One region of the Vibrio pomeroyi genome, then DNA from elsewhere that is predicted to be linked to it. Evidence: predicted binding sites of a transcription regulator. Region 1 holds the regulator's gene; each other region holds the start of a gene.
What was found. The regulator PurR, encoded in region 1, represses purine synthesis genes. The targets are predictions, from matches to a motif close to TNANGNAAACGTTTNCNTNA.

Region 1 (3,203 bases):
CCTTCTAGCGCCCACAGTAATTCAATACTGACAGAGGACGCATGCGATTCCTTGATGGCGTTAAAGGCGTTTACAGAGCCAGATTCATATAAACGTTCAACGGAATCGATTCCTGCTTTTTTCAACATACGCTCAGTGGCGAGTCGAAGATTCGGCAGATCTTTGAGTCGAGTTGGCTTAGCAGAAGACTGTTCAGCTTTTTCTTCTTTAGCAAAACCCAGAGACGTTGTTGCGAGTTCCAAGATTTTCTCTTGGTCTTGCCACAGGCCTTCAGGCAAAGCGAAATATTTAGTAACGACAGGGAAACCACGTTTTTTGTAGACGTACGGTTGAAACCCTTGTTGTTCGAATTGCTTCGTTGTGCATTTGTCTGCCCGTATATGCAACTGGTCATTAACAACCAGAGCAAACATAGTGTCATCAGCAAAAAGACCGAATCCACCAAACATTGAGCGTGACTTAATTTTTCCTAGGGGCTCAAATAACTTCATTGAGTCCTTTAGTATCGGTTTATCCATGTTATTTATCTCGGTGTATTTGAACTACGCCACCAAATAAGCAGGTCCGAGAGATTAGCAAAATGTTGCAATTAAATTGTCAATAGGCTGTAAATTACTAAATTGTCAGTAGTTACTGCATTTTGCCATCGGTAACCCCGCTACCATACCAACGAGTGGTTTAGGCCGGAAGCTTTGCGTCCCACTTTTTCAAGTGGTTTGCCCTGTGCGTGACTGATTGAATAGAATAAAGTTTTTGTTGAATGAGGCTCACACTTGTTATTTCAAAATGTGACATTGCTTCAATTAATGATCTTTCTGTTGTGCATATAGGTTCATTATAGTTGTTGATAAAAAAAGCGCACCCAAAGGTGCGCTTAATGAAATAAAACTCGTTTTATCAATTAATTTAACGTTTTAACTGTACTTCGTTCAACAATCTCAGGGTGCATTTCGAAGACACGCTTCTCGTGATCTTTATCTTTTATACGTTCTAATAAAATCTCGAATGCATTCTTACCAACACGACGTTTAGGTTGGTGAACCGTTGTTAACGGTGGAGAGAAGTACTCAGCTAGTTCGATGTTGTCGTAACCAATGACTGAAATATCTTCAGGGATACGAATGCCTTTTTCTTGCAATCGGCTCATTAAGCCCAGCGCCATTGTATCGTTGAAACAGAATACTGCTGTTGGGCGATCTTTCATGTCAACGATTTGCTCTGCAGCAAGAACAGCAGTATCACACTCGAAGTTACCTTCAATGATCATGTTGTCATCGGCAGTAATCTTAGCTTCATTGAGTGCGCGTTTGTAGCCTGCGATACGTTCTACACAGGCCGCTTTGTCTAAGTGGCCACTTAAACAAGCAATCTTAGAGTGACCGCGCTCAATAAGGTATTTGGTTGCTAGGTAGCCACCTTCTTCAGAGTTATCGATGATCTTGTCAGCTTGAGAACTCTCTGGGCCCCAGTCCATAATCACTTTAGGGATGTCAGCGTGACGATCTAACATCTCTCTTAGTTCTTCAGTTAGGTCTGAACACATAACTAAGATGCCATCTACACGTTTCTCTGCAAGCATTCGAATGTAGTCACGTTGCTTCTCATAGATACCACCCGTGTTACACAGAATCAAAGTGTAACCTTGACGGTAGCAGTAGCTCTCAACACCATCGATAACTTCAGAGAAGAATAGGTTGGTTGATTGAGTAACAAGCATGCCGATAGTGCGTGTTGTATTGCACTTCAAACTACGAGCAACCGCGCTTGGTGCATAGTTCAGTTCATCTACGGCTTTGTTTACTTTTTCTTGAGTCGCTTCTGCAACAAAACGTGTTTTGTTGATTACGTGAGAAACGGTTGTTGTTGATACGCCGGCTAAGCGAGCGACATCTTTTATAGTGGCCATGGTTTTATCCTATTAGAAGCTACTTTCCCAAAGTACGGAATGAAGTAGCCGTTAAGCTACCTAACTAAGAGCTTAAATTTGTAGGGCTCTTTGGGTACTAAAGTGCTAAAAAACAAAAAACCGCTATGAGCGGCTTGTCTTAACACCGAAATGCTCTGAACTTTAATAAGCATAGCATTTCGTGAATGTTTCATATTTTATCGTTTGCGGTCACAATTTTAGACTGACTAGAAATTACTCGCAATAAAATTCACCCAGAAATCCGGGTGAATTGTCACATTCTACTGAATTTATTTACTTAGTCGCCCAATAAGCTATTCACCGGCTAAATATTGAGTGTCCAATTGACAGAATGCGAGTAGCAGAGATGAGACTGAAGCGTAGAAACCGAATTCATCAACGTCATGACATTTAACGTTGAATTTTGGTACCCAAGTTAGGAGTTGTTGCTCGATAAACTGTTGTTGAACAGCAAATGATTTCTCTAGCTCTTCTTCAAGCTCTGTTTCGTTAGAACGGATGATCAAGTTACCAAGGAAATCGAGTTCGATAGCAATGTGGTCTGCTGGCTCTTTCAGGTCTTGGTTAACCACTAAATTGTGTTTAGCCATGATCTCTTCCATCTCTTTTGCAGGCTTATCGTTTAATAGGCCAGTCTCACCGATGTACATAGAAGCGTATGGAAGGGCACCATGTTTATCCGTCTTTAAGAAAAGGTCACAAAAGTCAGCAGACAGTTCTAGCTGAGCGTCTTCACGTGTTTGCAGACGATTTAGCGCATCAACTAAGCTATCAATCGCAGGCTTTAGTGTTTCATTTTCACCTAAACCAGTTAGGAAAGAACGAATCTCAACAGAGTGGTAGTGATCGAGTTCTTCTTGAGTGAGCTCTTTGGCGAATAAGCTTGATAGCCACCAGTAGATTTCTGCTCTTTGCTCGTTGAACGCTTTCGTATCTTTCATTTCTTGGATCCTGATTTAGTCTTGCGGCGTTTGCATACTCAATATCGTCAAGTGATTTGGGATATAAACACCAAGGCTGAATAACAAGGTTATTTGCGAAACGCAAAGTTACTCGTTAGTAGTAATGCCTATATTGAATTGCGATGGGCGATAAATAGCAAGGTTTAAGATTGTCTTGTATCAAAAAAGATTCATCTTTCTGGCTTTTATCTTCTGTAACACTAGAATTGTTACTAGTTATGAATAGAATAGTTACTGAAACTATTAAATAAGAAAAGTGGTGTAGATGAGCTATCACGTATTAGTCGTAGAAGATGATGTGGTAACCCGCAGTA
Region 2 (3,203 bases), 450 kb from region 1:
AACCGAAGCTTCTTCGTTGAAAGTAACAATGCTGTCTTCTACTTTACCTAGCTCTGTTGAAAGAAGCTCTGTGTAGTAGTTGTATAGCGAAGCCAGTTTCTCTTGGTTTGCAGCAGGTACAGCAACTGTTACGAAGCCTTCACGAGGAATCGCGTTACGAAGGCTACCACCTTTGAATTCTACAATGCGTAGGTCTAGCTCTTTCGCGTGACCCGCTAAGAAGCGAGCAAGCAGTTTGTTCGCGTTTGCACGACCAGTGTGGATGTCACAACCAGAGTGACCGCCTTTAAGGCCTTTTAGCGTTAGCTTGCGTGTTACGAAGTCAGCAGGAATTGCGTTACGTGCCACATCAAATGTCATTGCGCCGTCGATACCGCCAGCACAACCCATGTACACTTCGCCTTCTTGCTCAGAATCGGTGTTAAGAAGGATGTCACCTTCTAACCAACCCGCTTCAAGACCGAAAGCACCTGTCATGCCTGCTTCTTCGTCTACTGTTAGTAGAACTTCGATAGGGCCGTGCTTGATTTCGTTTGAAGCCAGAACTGCCAAACAAGAAGCCATGCCCATGCCGTTATCAGCGCCAAGCGTTGTGCCTTTTGCTGTAACCCACTCACCATCAATGTATGGTTGGATTGGATCTTTAGCGAAGTCATGAACGGTGTCTTCGTTCTTTTGTGGAACCATATCGATGTGAGCTTGTAGCACCACACCTTTTTTGTTTTCCATACCCGGCGTTGCTGGCTTCTTGATGAATACGTTGCCCGTTGGGTCACGACGTACATCTAGGCCTTGCTCTGTTGCCCAAGCAATAATGTATTGAGCAAGCTCTTCTTCATGCTTTGAAGGGTGTGGGATTGAGCAAATCTTATCGAAGAACTGCCAAATAGGGGCAGGGGATAATTTACTGATCTCAGAATGGAATTCAGACACGGATGACTCCTTTTTTATTTGATAACCATATATTTAGGATTTTTATAGGTAAAAACTTAGAACAAAAATCTAAAATATGGGTCTGTTTTGATGGCAACAGCATACCACTAGAGTGTTTTGACGAGTAGCGCTTCTAAACCTGAAATGCCTCAAATTTTGAACGCCATCTTGTTCATTTGATCTTGAATAAGTGTATTGATGCTTATAAATGGTGCAAGCAAACGTTTGTTTAAGTCTATTTTGTAATTTAATTACGAAATTAAGTTTGCAAAATAACCACAAATGGCAAAAAGTGTGACCTGTAGCAAAAAATACTTGTAATCTTTTTTCTTTGAGGTATATTAATAACCAACTTCTGAAGTGAAGAGTAAATGCTCAAAGGATGAGTCCGTTTTATCGCCTCCAAGGAACCGAGAAATCAAATTCGTTTTTTATTGATTTATTAAGGTGATAGTTATGAAAGGTTTACCATCTGCAATGTTCTGGCTTAACAGCTCTGTTTACACTAGCAACTTTGCATACCCTACAAGCTTCGGTTACTAATACCGTAAGCATGTAACTCGAACAGTTTTGTTCACCCCTATATATTGGAATTCTTTTACAGCCCTTTTGGTTGACAGATTCTACCGCCACTCAGTTTTGAGTGGCGTTTTTTTTGCCTGCTACTTTTCCACACCGCTTTATCTTGTCATTTTCCCTGCTGTTCTGCGTGGTTGTTTTTTAAACGCCAAAATATCAATTTGCGCCTTATTACTGATCCTGTTGAAAAATACACAACTCTTGTGGGTTTGAGTTCAGAATTTAATGGCTAGATTCTCTATCAAAATAACCGATGGTCGAAAAAGTAACCAAGATTTTTTATTGGGCTGAATGGCTTTAATTGACTGTTTATTATGGTTATTTATTGGGGATCACTTCGCTTTTAATCGCTTTGTTTCATACGGCATTCTGATAAATATCGATTAGAGCCTTAATTCTATCTGGAATTTGTTATTTGATAACTTTATAATCCACAGCCAATCGATTACGCAACCGTTTACTTTTTACCCTTATAGGATTCGATAATGTTCGAAAAGCTATTCAAACTCAGTGAAAACGGCACCAATGTGCGCACTGAAATCATCGCAGGTCTAACAACCTTCCTAACAATGGCTTACATCATTTTTGTAAACCCAATGATTCTAGCTGATGCTGGTATGGACCATGGCGCTGTATTTGTAGCAACCTGTTTAGCGGCTGCTATTGGCTGTTTCATCATGGGCTTTGTTGCTAACTACCCAATCGCTCAAGCACCAGGTATGGGTTTGAACGCATTCTTTACCTACGCAGTAGTTATGGGTATGGGTTATACGTGGCAAGTTGCTCTGGCAGCGGTTTTCGTATCAGGCGTAATTTTCATTTTCTTAAGTATCTTTAAGATCCGTGAATGGATTATCAACTCGATTCCTATGTCTCTACGTGTTGGTATCTCTGCGGGTATCGGTCTTTTCCTAGCGTTTATTGCACTGAGCAATGCTGGCGTCGTTGTTTCTAACCCAGCAACTAAAGTATCTCTGGGCGATATTACGGCGATTGCTCCTATCCTAGGTTCATTAGGCTTCTTCCTTACTATTGCTCTTGTTCACCGTGGTGTGAAAGGCGCAGTAATGATTGCTATTCTAGCGATCACAGCTCTTGGTATTATTATTGGTGACGTTCAATACGGCGGCATCATGTCTACACCACCAAGCCTAGCTCCTACGTTCATGCAGCTTGATTTCTCTGCTGTATTTGAAATCGGTATGATTTCAGTAGTATTCGCATTCTTGTTCGTCGATTTGTTCGATACAGCGGGTACGCTAGTGGGTGTTGCAACGAAAGCAAACCTAATCAAAGAAGACGGTAAACTACCTCGTCTAAACAAAGCACTGCTTGCTGACTCTACAGCAACGTCTATTGGTGCATTGCTAGGTACATCAAACACGACTTCTTATGTAGAGAGTGTTGCCGGTGTCGCTGAAGGTGGTCGTACAGGTCTAACAGCGGTTGTTGTTGGTATCTTATTCCTATTGGCTCTTTTCTTCTCGCCACTTGCAGGTATGATTCCGGCTTACGCAACATCAGGCGCGCTTTTCTATGTAGCAATTCTGATGATGTCTGGCCTAGTTGGCATTGATTGGCGTGATCTTACGGAAGCTGCACCAGTCGTGGTAACATGTCTGCTAATGCCGCTGACGTACTCTATCGCTGAGGGTATCTCACTAGGTTTCATCGCTTACGCTGCAATTAAG
Region 3 (3,203 bases), 350 kb from region 1:
TTAGGTCTAGCGCCTGTTGCGGTAAACATGGCACTTGGTAAAACTGGCGATGGTGCGGTTCAGCTTGTTGATGCAGACGCAGCACTGTGGATCTCTTCGATTTCACTGCTAGTAACGATTGTCATCAGTGTATTCTCGAAAGGCTTCCTAAAACTACTGCCTATCTTTGGTGGTATTGTTGCAGGTTACATCACCAGCCTGGTATACGGCGCGGTAGACTTCACACCAGTAGCTCAAGCGTCTTGGTTGGCATTGCCAAACTTCACAGCACCTGAGTTCAACATCAACGCTATCTTCTTCATGGTATTTGTTGCGATTGCACCAGCCGTTGAGCACGTTGGTGACATGCTTGCGATTTCTAACGTAACAGGCAAAGACTACCTTAAAAAGCCAGGCTTACACCGCACTATCACAGGTGACGGTGTGGCAACAATCGCAGCTTCTATGCTGGGCGCTCCGCCAAACACTACTTACAGTGAAGTAACTGGCGCAGTAATGCTGACGAAAGCATTCAATCCAGTGATCATGACTTGGGCTGCTGTTACTGCCATCGTTCTTGCATTGGTTGGTAAGCTAGGCGCACTACTTCAAACGATTCCGGTTCCAGTAATGGGCGGCATCATGATTCTGCTGTTTGGCTCTATCGCAACCGTTGGTCTTAACACGCTAATCAAGAACAACGTTGACCTGCACAAATCACGTAACCTTGTGATTGTGGGCATTACTTTAGTCTTTGGTATTGGCGGCATGGCCTTTGGTATCGGTGACTTCAGCCTACAGGGCGTAAGCTTGTGCGGTATCGTAGCGATTCTACTTAACCTAGCGCTTCCAGAAGAACTAGGTGACAACACTGTGGTAGACAAAGCTCAAATCGATTAATCTTGCGGTAAGGCTAGATTCAAAAAAATCACAAACCAACAAGATCAAAAAAGGGAGAGCATCGAATGCTCTCCCTTTTTATTAATACGGTTAATTCAGCGAGTTAAGAAACGGTTTAGAGTCGCTTAAGCTGAAACCGAATTACTTAGTACCGAAGATCTTATCACCAGCATCGCCAAGACCAGGAACAATGTAGCCCTTGTCGTTTAGCTTCTCATCGATTGCAGCAGTGTAAAGCTCAACGTCTGGGTGCGCTTTTTCTAGAGCAGCGATACCTTCAGGAGCAGCAACAAGCACAAGAATCTTAAAGTGCTTACAACCTTTCTCTTTCATCAGGTCGATAGTCGCGATCATAGAACCACCTGTCGCAAGCATTGGGTCTACCACTAGAGCAATACGCTCGTCGATGTTAGATGCAAGCTTGTTGAAGTATGGTACTGGCTCAAGCGTTTCTTCGTCACGGTAGATACCAACAACACTGATACGTGCACTTGGGATGTGCTCAAGAACGCCGTCCATCATGCCTAGACCAGCACGTAGGATTGGCACTACAGTTACTTTTTTACCTTTAATTTGGTCAACTTCAACTGGACCGTTCCAACCGTTAATAGTTACACGCTCAGTTTCAAAGTCTGATGTCGCTTCGTATGTTAGAAGGCTACCCACTTCTGTCGCTAGCTCACGAAAACGCTTAGTGCTAATCTCACCTTCACGCATCAGGCCAATTTTATGTTTTACTAGCGGGTGTTTCACTTCAACAACTTTCATTTCCAACTCCGGCAATATTTAAACAAACCTGTAGATTATACACGAACTTTGTGGTTATTTCAGAATCTTTATTCTAATAAAAAAAACCACGCAAACGTTTGCTCTTCGTAATCAAGCCCTGTTAGAATAGCGCCGTTTTCACATCCAACTTAAGTTCGAGGACTATCCCGTGAGTGGTAATACTTCTTCTCTAAGCTACAAAGACGCTGGTGTTGATATCGACGCAGGTAATGCACTAGTAGACCGTATTAAAGGTGCTGTTAAACGCACTCGTCGCCCTGAAGTAATGGGCGGTATTGGTGGCTTTGGCGCCCTATGTGAACTTCCAACGAAATATAAAGAGCCGGTACTTGTTTCAGGTACTGATGGTGTTGGTACTAAACTTCGCCTTGCTTTGGATCTGAAAAAACACGACACCATTGGTATCGATCTAGTGGCAATGTGTGTGAACGACCTAATCGTTCAAGGTGGTGAGCCGCTATTCTTCCTAGATTACTACGCAACAGGTAAGCTAGATGTAGATACAGCAGCAGACGTTGTTTCTGGTATCGCTGAAGGTTGTGTTCAAGCTGGTTGTGCACTAATCGGCGGTGAAACGGCTGAAATGCCAGGCATGTACGAAGGCGACGACTACGACGTAGCTGGCTTCTGTGTTGGTGTTGTAGAAAAAGCTGACATCATCGACGGTACTAAAGTAGCTGCAGGCGACGCACTTATCGCTGTTGGCTCAAGCGGTCCACACTCAAACGGTTACTCTTTGATTCGTAAAGTTCTAGAAGTTTCCGGTGCTGATAAGAACGAAGAACTAGAAGGTCGCACTATCGGTGAACACCTACTAGAACCAACTAAGATTTACATCAAATCAGCACTTAAGATGATTGCTGAGCATGACATTCATGCTATCTCGCACATCACAGGTGGTGGTTTCTGGGAAAACATCCCACGCGTACTTCCTGAAGGTACTAAAGCAGTGATTGATGGTAAGAGCTGGGAATGGCCTGCTGTCTTCAGCTGGCTACAAGAGAAAGGTAACGTGGAAACATTCGAAATGTACCGCACTTTCAACTGTGGTGTTGGCCTAGTTGTTGCTCTACCTAAAGATCAAGCAGACGCTGCTGTTGAACTACTGAAAGCTGAAGGCGAAAACGCTTGGGTTATCGGTGAGATCGCAAACGCTGAAGCGGGCGAAGAGCAAGTTGAAATCAAATAAGTGATACGTTCACTTACTTAGTTAATCAATGGGGACCTAATGGTCCTCATTTTGCTATTTGGCCCGCAAAAAACCTTAGTTTATGTAGGTAATATAGATACCAATTGTAGTAAATAACTGGTCATCCTAGCTTGTTAAAACGCTCGATCACGTCGTTAGAAATTTTGATTGTAGGATAACTACTTATCTAAAATTTCTTCCTTGTTCTCAAGCCTTTTTCCTGCACTATTTATGAGCACTTACTTACTGTGATTGGTATAAACTCCCGTTAATCAATCGTATGACCCACTCTATGAAAAACAATCACTCAAATAAAACCAGTCACTCTCAGAAAAACATCGTTGTG
Region 4 (3,203 bases), 190 kb from region 1:
GCTCCTTCAACCACTAGACGAGGCGCAACTATGGTATGAAGCCGCTTTAAAAGACAACCCGCATGGAGAAGATGGCTACAACCGTATTCTAGAAGCACAATTCAACCAGCAACGTGCCAAGCAGATCTCTTCAATAGAACAGCTCGATGACAGCATCGACTCTGAAATAGACAGCAGTCAGGGGTTACCTCAGCAAGTGCAATCTAGCCAAATTCAATCTGACCAAATGCTATCTGACCCAGCGACACGCTCTAACCTCTCCAGTTCTAACCTAACCAGCTCTGACTATATGATTGGTGCTGCGTTGGCCTTACTGATTGCGATCGTGAGTATCAGCGCGACTCTGGTGATCTCGCGAAAGAGACAGGTGCTCAAGTCTGGCGAATTGAATCAGCAACAACAGACGCTTGAAGCGCAGCTTAGCTCGAAGGATTTCACCATTAAGCAGCAAAAGCGTCAGCTTCAAACCATTTATCACGAATTGAAGAAGCAGAAAAACAGCAAAAGCCTAAATCAATTACAAGTGGCTTGTGCTCTTTTTGGGTACACACCGAGTTCAATCCCTGACCAAAAAAGCATCAAAGTTCGATACAAACAACTCTCGAAAATTTATCATCCTGATGGTCATGGATGTGACGAAGAAATGAAACGTTTGAACAATGCGCTAAAAACCATTTTACAAAGTGTTACAAAATCGTAAACAAGCACACACCTTTGGCTTTCCAATTCACGGAGATATCGATTTTATTGGTGTTGCAATCGATCACCTTCTCAAAAACGGGTAACAAACTATTAACTAATGGGTCTTACTTGTGTCATAATTTGCGCCGAAAATACACCTGACATATACAGGTGAGGAGAGAATATGTTCACAATAGAAGGCGTTTGTGATTGGTGCAAAAAGCCAAGCCTAGTAAAAAAACACGACTACCTAGATGGTAAGTGTCATCATGCATGTAAAGAGTGCAATGATATTGCAACCATTGATGTTCGCCAGTTCAATATTGGTGAAATGGAAATGAGAGCAAAACTCTCCCAAGCAACACTGAGATAAGTTACACCGTTGAAATATAAGAAAGCGCCCAAGGCGCTTTTTTTGTATCTGGGATTTATCTTCTTATCTTCTTATCTTCTTATCTTCTTATCTTCTTATCTTCTTATCTTCTTATCTTCTATACAGGTGTATACAGTACTTTTCTGTAAAAACCACTGTGTACACCTGTATAAAGCTCACATTTCTTCAACTTATGAGACAAAACAACAAATTCATTCGAATTTAATTTAGACAATAATTTCAATTACTTAAGTTAAAACCATCCCCTTACCTGTGCAAAATCGTCCAATAATCCCACAAAAAACGCTTGATCTTATAAGCAACAAAAACTACTGTATACACATACAGCATGTATATAAGGACAGCAAAATGATTCAAGCACACGTTAAAGCCCAACACTCTAGCCCGCTAGTTCACTGCGCATTTACATCAGTTTCTCGTAAAAGCAAAAATTCAAACGAGGAAGCGTTGTTCGCAAGAATGGCGTTGCTGTCCAATCAACATCAGTGGTTGCTGTTTACAGCGCAAACACCAAGACCATCGGCTAAGCAGCTTAAGCAACACAACGTGTGCTGCGACCGCATTATTCACATGAAAGCCTCTCACCAGATGACGGAAGTTGAAACGGTTGAGAAAGCCATCCGTTCAAAAAATGCGAGTGCGATTGTTGCGAGCGCATCGATTGATCAGTTCAGCCAGCAATACCTAAGAACATTAGGAATGCGCTTTCAATGTGAAGTCTTCTTTATGGATGCAAATTCAGAGCGCATTCACTAAGCAACATAGCTCTGCTAGATAGTTCAGTAATATAGTCCAAACATACTGCCTTCCCCTGCCCTACAATTCACCAATTTTTCAGCGGATGGTTAGGCGGGGGTTTTTATTTGATGAATAGATTTAGCAATCGTTTGCTTTTTCTCTGGAAGCAAACAGTAGATTGGGTATAATGCCCGTCTAATCATGTGCACACCGCACTTCTCTGTATGACGTTTGATAAAAGATAGGAATGTCTAAATGAGCCTTGCTGATCAAGTTCTTGCCGTAAATGATGACCTACCAATCCGTACTGACAAACCTGTCCACAGTGGCAAGGTTCGCTCAGTCTACTGGTTAACTGAAGAAGATAGCCAACGACTAATTAAAGAGAAAGGCTACGACGTAGCACCCGATGCGCCTCTAGCTATCATGGTGATCAGTGATCGTATCTCTGCGTTTGATTGTATCTGGCGCGGTGAAGGTAATCTTAAAGGTGTTCCAGGTAAGGGAGCGGCTCTGAATGCTATCTCTAACCACTGGTTCAAATTGTTTAAAGACAACGGCCTTGCTGACAGTCATATCCTTGATATCCCTCATCCATTCGTATGGATTGTACAAAAAGCTCGCCCAGTAATGATTGAAGCGATTTGTCGTCAATACATTACAGGTTCTATGTGGCGTGCGTACGCGAACGGCGAACGTGAATTCTGCGGTATTGAGATGCCTGAAGGCCTAGAGAAAGACAAGAAGCTGCCTGAGCTACTCATCACGCCTTCTACTAAAGGGATTCTGAAAGGCATTCCTGGTGTACCAGAAGCTGACGATGTGAACATCACACGTAACAACATCGAAGATAACTTTGCAGCGTTCAACTTTACTCAAGCAAGTGACATCGCGCATTACGAAAAGCTACTAAAAGAAGGCTTCAACGTGATCAGCCAAGCACTGGCGAAAGTAGACCAAACCTTCGTTGATACCAAGTTTGAGTTTGGTTACGTGAACGATGCTCAAGGCAAAGAGAAGCTAATCTACATGGACGAAGTCGGTACTCCAGATTCATCTCGTATTTGGGATACTCAGGAATACGACAATGGCAACATCGTTGAAAACTCGAAAGAGGGTTTCCGTCAGTTCTTGCTTAACTACTTCCCTGATGCAGACATTCTGTTGAACAAAGAACGTATGCCAGAGCGCGAAGCATTAGCGCGTGATAATGAACTTCCTTTGGACGCATTAATGTCGCTTTCTCGCACTTACCTTGATATCGCAGCGAAAATCACAGGTGCTGAGATTGTATTGAGCGACAATCCGAAGCAAGAGATCATCGACGTATTACGTGCAGACTACGGACTGATCGATTAAGACCAAATCTGTAGCACCACCAAAATACAAA

Region 2: the regulator PurR is predicted to act here: its motif matches at 1,958-1,977, upstream of OCV12_RS12615 (NCS2 family permease).
Region 3: the regulator PurR is predicted to act here: its motif matches at 1,734-1,753, upstream of purM (phosphoribosylformylglycinamidine cyclo-ligase).
Region 4: the regulator PurR is predicted to act here: its motif matches at 1,951-1,970, upstream of OCV12_RS09805 (phosphoribosylaminoimidazolesuccinocarboxamide synthase).

What each region holds. Positions count from the first base shown of each region.
Region 1 covers NZ_AP025506.1:2,430,753-2,433,955, reverse strand. Annotated here, with positions in the region: gene OCV12_RS10635 (TfoX/Sxy family DNA transformation protein) at 1-518, opposite strand, end outside; cyclic di-GMP riboswitch class I at 646-731, opposite strand; gene purR (HTH-type transcriptional repressor PurR) at 902-1,906, opposite strand; gene torD (molecular chaperone TorD) at 2,221-2,868, opposite strand; gene torR (two-component system response regulator TorR) at 3,155-3,203, shown strand, end outside.
Region 2 covers NZ_AP025506.1:2,884,245-2,887,447, reverse strand. Annotated here, with positions in the region: gene OCV12_RS12620 (aminoacyl-histidine dipeptidase) at 1-933, opposite strand, end outside; gene OCV12_RS12615 (NCS2 family permease) at 1,998-3,203, shown strand, end outside.
Region 3 covers NZ_AP025506.1:2,780,993-2,784,195, forward strand. Annotated here, with positions in the region: gene OCV12_RS12120 (uracil-xanthine permease family protein) at 1-879, shown strand, start outside; gene upp (uracil phosphoribosyltransferase) at 1,021-1,647, opposite strand; gene purM (phosphoribosylformylglycinamidine cyclo-ligase) at 1,817-2,857, shown strand; gene purN (phosphoribosylglycinamide formyltransferase) at 3,150-3,203, shown strand, end outside.
Region 4 covers NZ_AP025506.1:2,238,496-2,241,698, forward strand. Annotated here, with positions in the region: gene OCV12_RS09790 (J domain-containing protein) at 1-700, shown strand, start outside; gene OCV12_RS09795 (hypothetical protein) at 866-1,054, shown strand; gene OCV12_RS09800 (SulA-like leucine-rich domain-containing protein) at 1,424-1,831, shown strand; gene OCV12_RS09805 (phosphoribosylaminoimidazolesuccinocarboxamide synthase) at 2,069-3,172, shown strand.